DNA from 3 places in the Lysinibacillus sp. BNK-21 genome. Region 3 is predicted to be linked to each of the others. Evidence: riboswitches for the same ligand, from Rfam matches in the RefSeq annotation. Region 3 holds a riboswitch; each other region holds the start of a gene.
What was found. Region 3 has a riboswitch for cobalamin ahead of cobT (nicotinate-nucleotide--dimethylbenzimidazole phosphoribosyltransferase). Riboswitches for the same ligand answer to the same signal wherever they lie in the genome.
Positions count from the first base shown of each region.

Region 1: linked by a shared signal. The riboswitch ahead of nikA (nickel ABC transporter substrate-binding protein) and the one ahead of cobT (nicotinate-nucleotide--dimethylbenzimidazole phosphoribosyltransferase) in region 3 are both predicted to bind cobalamin.
Region 2: linked by a shared signal. The riboswitch ahead of metE (5-methyltetrahydropteroyltriglutamate--homocysteine S-methyltransferase) and the one ahead of cobT (nicotinate-nucleotide--dimethylbenzimidazole phosphoribosyltransferase) in region 3 are both predicted to bind cobalamin.

Region 1 is NZ_JBLQTS010000001.1:2,144,624-2,146,952, reverse strand. It holds gene metE (5-methyltetrahydropteroyltriglutamate--homocysteine S-methyltransferase) at 1-337, shown strand, start outside; cobalamin riboswitch at 485-678, shown strand; gene nikA (nickel ABC transporter substrate-binding protein) at 827-2,329, shown strand, end outside.
Region 2 is NZ_JBLQTS010000001.1:2,147,892-2,150,220, forward strand. It holds gene metE (5-methyltetrahydropteroyltriglutamate--homocysteine S-methyltransferase) at 1-1,022, opposite strand, end outside; cobalamin riboswitch at 1,196-1,376, opposite strand; gene ACMGGO_RS10945 (Lsa family ABC-F type ribosomal protection protein) at 1,942-2,329, shown strand, end outside.
Region 3 is NZ_JBLQTS010000001.1:3,279,495-3,281,823, forward strand. It holds gene ACMGGO_RS16865 (trimeric intracellular cation channel family protein) at 1-90, shown strand, start outside; gene cobT (nicotinate-nucleotide--dimethylbenzimidazole phosphoribosyltransferase) at 142-1,197, opposite strand; cobalamin riboswitch at 1,288-1,464, opposite strand; gene ACMGGO_RS16875 (response regulator) at 1,882-2,329, opposite strand, start outside.

The DNA.
Region 1 (2,329 bases), 1.1 Mb from region 3:
TTTCATCGAACCAATTAGCGCACTAGATGCAGATGTGATTTCCATAGAAACATCACGAAGTCATGGGGAACTTATTACCTCACTACAAGTACAGCCCTATAAAAAAGGAATTGGCTTAGGCGTCTATGATATTCATAGCCCTCGTGTACCAAGCGAGGATGAAATGCTCGCTATTATGAAAGATAGTCTACAGGTGCTGGACCGTTATCAATTCTGGGTGAATCCAGATTGTGGCTTAAAAACGAGAAAAGAAGATGAAACCGTTGCAGCTTTAGCGAATATGGTTGCTGCTACTAAAACGTTGCGTCAAGCTGTACAACAATCTACATCAAGCTAACGAAATGATTTTTAATCTACTACATCTACTCTCCAATAACGAAGACTAGGGTAAATCCCTAGTCTTTTTATCTTACGTCGATATATATATTATCTTCAGAAAGTAAAATTGACGTGAACATGCGAGCATGTTATGTTTATTACTAATTTCATAGCAATCATTACAAGTTTGAGTGAAATCGTCTTTCATTCAATTAAAAGGAAAATGGGTGAAAATCCCATGCTGTCCCGCAGCTGTAAATGAGGAGTTTTGTTTCAAATACCACTGAGTGAGTACTTGGGAAGGTGAAACAAAATGATGATTCATGAGCCAGAATGCCTGCTTGTAAGAAGATTCATTGATGATCTACGAAAGATAGGGAGATGGATGGAGACTTGCTCATCGTGGGTTTTTCTGTCCTTATTCTTTCTTAGAATAAGGTTTTTTTATGCCTTCTCTTCTTCAACAAGTAGATGTATTTGTACTACGAATAGAGATAGGAGACAGAAAATGAGATTGACAAAGTATTTACTTCCTTTCCTGCTTGTCCTGACGTTCAGTTTACTTGCTGGCTGTACAGGCACGGATGAAGAAAAGGAAAAGACCTCAGCAAACCAAACAGATGAAAAAATAATAACGATTGGCTGGCCATTAGATGTCGGTCCATTGAATCCTCATACATATTTACCGAATCAAATGACTGCCCAAGCAATGGTTTATGAATCCTTGGTGGAATACAATGATGATGGTACTGTTACGCCTAAGCTCGCCGAAAGCTGGGACATCTCTGAGGATAAAACTTCGTATACTTTCCATCTAAGAAAAGACGTGAAATATTCAGACGGCACTGCATTTAATGCAGATAATGTCATTCGTAACTTTGACGCCGTTTTAGCGAATCGAGACATGCATTCTTGGATGGGCATGGTTAACCACATGAAAGAGGTTGTAAAAGTAGATGATTTTACAATTCGTCTGCAATTGGATGAGCCTTATTATCCAGTCTTAAACGAACTTGCCTTCGTCAGACCTTTCCGTTTTTTAGGGGATAACGGATTCCCAAAGGATGATATGACGCAAGATTCTATCAAAGCACCGATTGGAACAGGCCCTTGGGTATTAACTGAATACAAAAAGGACGAATATGCATTATTTAGTCGCAATGAAAACTATTGGGGAGAAAAACCACTAGTTGAACAAATAAAAGTAAAAATTATTCCTGACTCAGAATCTATTTCATTAGCATTTGAAAACGAAGAATTAGATTTAATTTATGGGCGTGGCATTATTAGTTTAGATAACTATACGTATTTAAAAGACAGTGGCAAATACAAAACTACTACCTCTGAGCCTTTATCTACGAAAGCACTGCTATTCAATACACAATCTGGTCCATTATCTGAGCTAAAGGTACGTCAAGCCATTCAATATGCTATTAATAAGGAACAAATGGTCGACAGTATTACACATGGTACGGAAAAAGTAGCGAACACATTGTTCTGGGATGCGATTCCTTATGCCAATATAGATTTAGCACCTATTGTATACAATCCAGAAAAAGCCCAACAATTGCTAGATGAGGCAGGGTGGTTATTACCTAAGGGTGAAAAAATTCGTTCAAAAAACGGACAGCTGTTGTCTTTAGATTTGATTTACATTGCATCTGATGCAATTCAAAAACCAATGGCAGAATTAATGCAAGGTGAACTCGCAAAAATTGGCGTTCAGTTGAATTTAGAAGGGGCAGATGTAATGGTCGGTCTTCAAAAATTGATGGATGACCAGGTGGATATTAATTTCTGGCGTACCAATGGACCACCTACAGATCCACATAGCTTTGCAAATGAATCAGCTACACCAAATGCTAGTGGTGTGTACGAGGCGAAATTAGGCCTAGCAAACGCCAAAGAAATCGATACGAAAATTCACCAATTATTAGTAGGAACAGATGAACAGGAACGCGTGCAGCTTTACACGAATATTTTAACGATGTTTCATGACCAGGCACTCTTT
Region 2 (2,329 bases), 1.1 Mb from region 3:
TCAAGTTCATTTTCAAGAGAGGTTGTGATTGGAACGTGCTGTAGGTTACTTGATGGTTGAATCCATAGTTCAGCAGCATGACTTAGCTGTTCAATGGCTTGAATCGTCGCATTGACTTCCGCCAGGTTTGAACGCCAAATATCACGGCCATTCACTACCCCTATTCCTAATACTTTATCCTGCGGGAAACCAAATTGACGAAGTGACGCCATATTTCCTTTATAGCCATGAACAAAGTCCAAACCGAATCCTTGAACAGGCAATGTACTTAATGCTTCATAGGCACTTAAAGCTTCGAAATAAGTCTGTAGCATTATTTTAGCCTCAGGAACGGCAGTGGCTAACTGGTCATACATTTCTTTCACCAGCTTTATCTCTGCTGGATCAAGTGTTAAGACGAGGGATGGCTCTTCTAGCTGAATCCAAGTGGCACCTGCATCCACTAATTCTTTTAATACCTGCGTATAGAGTGGTAATAAAGCTAATAAGTACTCAACCTGTGTTAATTTGTTGTAGCCTTTCGTTAACTTATAAAATGTATAGGGACCAATTAGTGTCGGCTTCGCAATGATACCGAAAGTTTCCTTCGCCTCTAAAAAGTCGGCTAACACTTTATTTTCTGTTAGTTGTAAGGCTTGTCCCTCATACTCTGGAACAATGTAGTGATAATTTGTATTAAACCATTTTGTCATTTCACTAGCTACGGCTGTTTTGTCTCCTCTTGCTACACTGAAGTAGGTATGAAAATCGACTTTACCACCTTGCCAGTTAAAGCGCTTTGGAACTAAACCAAACATCAAAGCTGTATCTAACATTCTATCGTAAAACGTAAAGTCGCCAACTGTCACCATATCGATTCCAAGTTGCAGCTGCTTGTTTATTCTTGATAAACGGATTTTCTTTAATTTTTCCTCAAAGTCCTCCTCAGAAAGTTCATTGCGCCAAAATGCTTCTAGTGCTTTTTTCCATTCGCGTTCCTCCCCTATATAGGGATAACCGATCAATGTACTTGTATAGTTCATGTTTTTAAGCTCCTTTTTTAGAAAAAATAAAAAGCCATTCTCCTATTAGGAAAATGGCTGCATGTTAAAATTAATAATGCTAAAACAATACGAAAAAGTATCTACTTTCGCATAAACGTTATCGCACAGTGCCTATTTGGTCACTTTTCACCACCTATTTCCACGTAGGTATTTGGTGTGTACTAGAAATTGGCAGGTCTCCTGGCTTTCCATCAACACGCCTCACAGCCTTCCCAGTTTCCCCAGTGGCATTTGTGATTTGCTCCGAATTACAGTTGCGGGACAGCGTCGGATTTGCACCGACTTCCCTTTTAAGCCAAACTTTCATTTGGCACCAAGTCTTACACAATATTCAATTATGCTCCTACTATAGCACATATTTCAGAATAGTAGAAATTATTTTTCAACTATTATATAAATTATTTCTATAAATATTATAGGAATTGTTGTATAGTACTAAATGAAAATAAGGTTACATTGTATTCTGTAAAAAAATTTGTTACTATAAAAAGACAATTATGAGAGGACTGATGAATGGACAATGAAGAACTAAACTATATTTTTATTTGAATTGAATGATTTCAAACACAAAATATAGGGTTAGTCTATCCATTTTTAACTATCAGTTTGCATTTTATTTGTCATGACACAAATGGCAAATCGCATTTATTCAGAGAAAGACTAATCCTTCCAATGTACAATTGGAGGGTTTTTTTCTTGCTTTCATAGTTGATTTTGTACCTTTCATTTACCCATAAAGGAGAGGAAAAAATATGAGCGATTCAGAAACTATTGTAACGCATGTAACACTCCGTATAAGTCGTTAATATCCATCTGCTTATACGGAGAAATGAACCATAGATGGATAGACCGACTTTGTATGAAAAGTAAACTGTTGCAATACAAAGGAGGAATTATCATGTCCATGATACAAGTACAAAACCTAACTTTTTCTTATCCAAGCAGCTTTGACAATATTTTTGAGAATGTCAACTTTCAAATCGATACGGATTGGAAACTTGGATTTATCGGTAGAAACGGACGAGGTAAAACAACATTCTTTCAGTTGTTATTAGGAAATTATGAGTATAGCGGAAAAATCATCTCTTCTGTAGACTTCACTTATTTCCCCTATCCAGTTTCTGATCCAAATAAATATACCCATGAAATATTTGAGGAAATTTGTCCTCAGGCAGAAGATTGGGAATGTCTACGTGAAATAGCTTACCTACATGTAGATGCGGAGGTCATGTATCGTCCTTTTAAAACATTATCCAATGGCGAACAAACAAAGGTGCTGCTTGCTG
Region 3 (2,329 bases):
TATATTTTATTCGCAGTGATTACAGCTTTACGTATTCTTTCCTATATGATGAAGTGGCGCTTGCCATTACGAAAGTTAAATCGTGCATAAACACCATTCAGCCAATGACCAAAAATTAAGTCATTGGCTGTTTTATTGTTTTTATCTTTTTAACAACTGCATTGATTCTTCTAAAGTCGCCATGTTTTTCATCATCGAGCAAGCTGCATCTAAAATAGGAAAGGCTAAGGCTGCTCCAGAACCTTCGCCTAAACGCATATTCATGTGCAACATTGGTTCAATGCCTAGTAAGGCAGCGGCAATTTTTGCCCCTGGTTCCTCTGAAGCATGGGAAGGAATGATATAATCGATTACTTTTGGTTCGAGCTTATAAGCAATGAGGGCTGCTATAGTTGAAATAAATCCATCAATGACAACGGGTTTACGATGGGCAGCAGCGCCAAGAATAATACCTGTCATCGCCCCTATCTCTAACCCTCCAACCTTAGCCAGAACATCAATAACATCATTTGGATTAGGCTTATTTAAGGTAATTGCTTTTTCAATAACTGCTGCTTTATAGGCAATGCCTCCTTGGCCTACTCCTGCACCAAACCCCGTTACTTCGATAGGGTTGCATCCCGTTAAAACAGCTAATATCGCAGCACTTGGTGTTGTATTGCCGATGCCCATTTCTCCAGTCCCAAGTACATCAGCACCTTTTATGATTTCCTCAGTGGCCACACGGATTCCTACTTCTATCGATTGAATGGCTTCTTGTTTGGCCATAGCTGGACCATGTGCCATGTTATCTGTACCATATTTAATTTTATGAATAATGACACCTGCATCAAGTGGAATATCTTCTTTTACACCCACATCTACTGTGACCACCTTTGCATTGGTAATCCCCGCAATCGCACAAACGCCTGTACCCCCCTTAGGAAAATTTAATGTTTGAAAGACCGTAACATCTTGTGGATTCGTGGTTACACCTTCCTCGTAAACACCATGATCTGCAGCACAGACAATCATCACTTTTTTGTCGACCATCGGATATAATTGTCCTGTTATACCAGAGAGCTGTACGGCAAGTGATTCTAGTTTACCTAAGCTACCTGGGGGCTTACAAAGCGCATCAATCCGCTTTCTAGCTTGCTCCATACTTTTCATATCAGCCCCCTGAATGTTTTGAATTGTGTCTTGTAATAATTGCATGATTATTTCTCCTCTCGTTCTCATAAGACAAAATAAAAAGTCTGTAGTTTATTGTCATGACAAATAAACTACAGACTTTTCCATCATCTATATCTTCTATAGCATGTAGGCAGGTCTCCTGGCTCAAGTTCAACACCTCATAGTACCTTCCCAGCAATTTGCTAGTGGCATACACTATGAAATTCCCTTATACAGTGGCGGGTCCGCTAAAGCTTTTCACTTTATTCCCTATTCTCCCTAATGGGCACCTATTGCTTTTATGTAATTTCTTTTAATTTACTACAAAGCTTTCTTGCTATCAATACGAAACAATTAAAGTAAAGTATTTTTATTTGGAGCTATTTCACATAGTTCCTATAACTATTGAATAGAAACCAATATTGTTAGCGAGTCAATATAGTTTAAAATGAATACACTTTGCCCCTTCAAATGACTATTCTCAAAAAAAGATGAGCCTATACCGGGATGGCTAATGCCAAACATAAGTAAAAGAATAGATTTAACATCGATATACATGATTTAAAATTTACTAGTTACTAAAGTCTGAGAAATAACATTGTTAAAGAAAATTGCAGAATTTTTTTAACAAGCTCTTTTAACACACACAATTTGTCAACTCTCTTCTGGTTCCTACTTTCTACGTGTTTAGCCTATAAAGAACGAATCTACAGTACATCATTCTTTCTATTTTTTTATGGATCGATATTTAGCAGGTGTCATACCAACATATTTTTTAAATACTTTACTAAAATATTCTTCATTGCTATAACCTACTAATAAAGCAATTTCATTATTTCTTTTATCACTATAATCTAATAGCTGCTTAGCTTTGTTAATTCTAAGTTCATTTAATAGGTGGATAAAATTTTTATCAATGCTTTTTTTTATTAATATACTTAAATTTGCTTGGCTTTTGTTAAAGATGTTTGATAAATAATTCAAATCTAGTTGCGGATCATCAAAATGCGTATAAATATAATCGACTATTTTTTTACCTAAATTATCCCTATTGCCATGTAAGTTAAGTATTTTATCGACGAGTGGCATGATATAGTTATTTACTATTTTTGATAAATTGGCTTCTTTAATCATTTGATGTTGGATACCAATTATTTTTTGAGCGCGATGATAT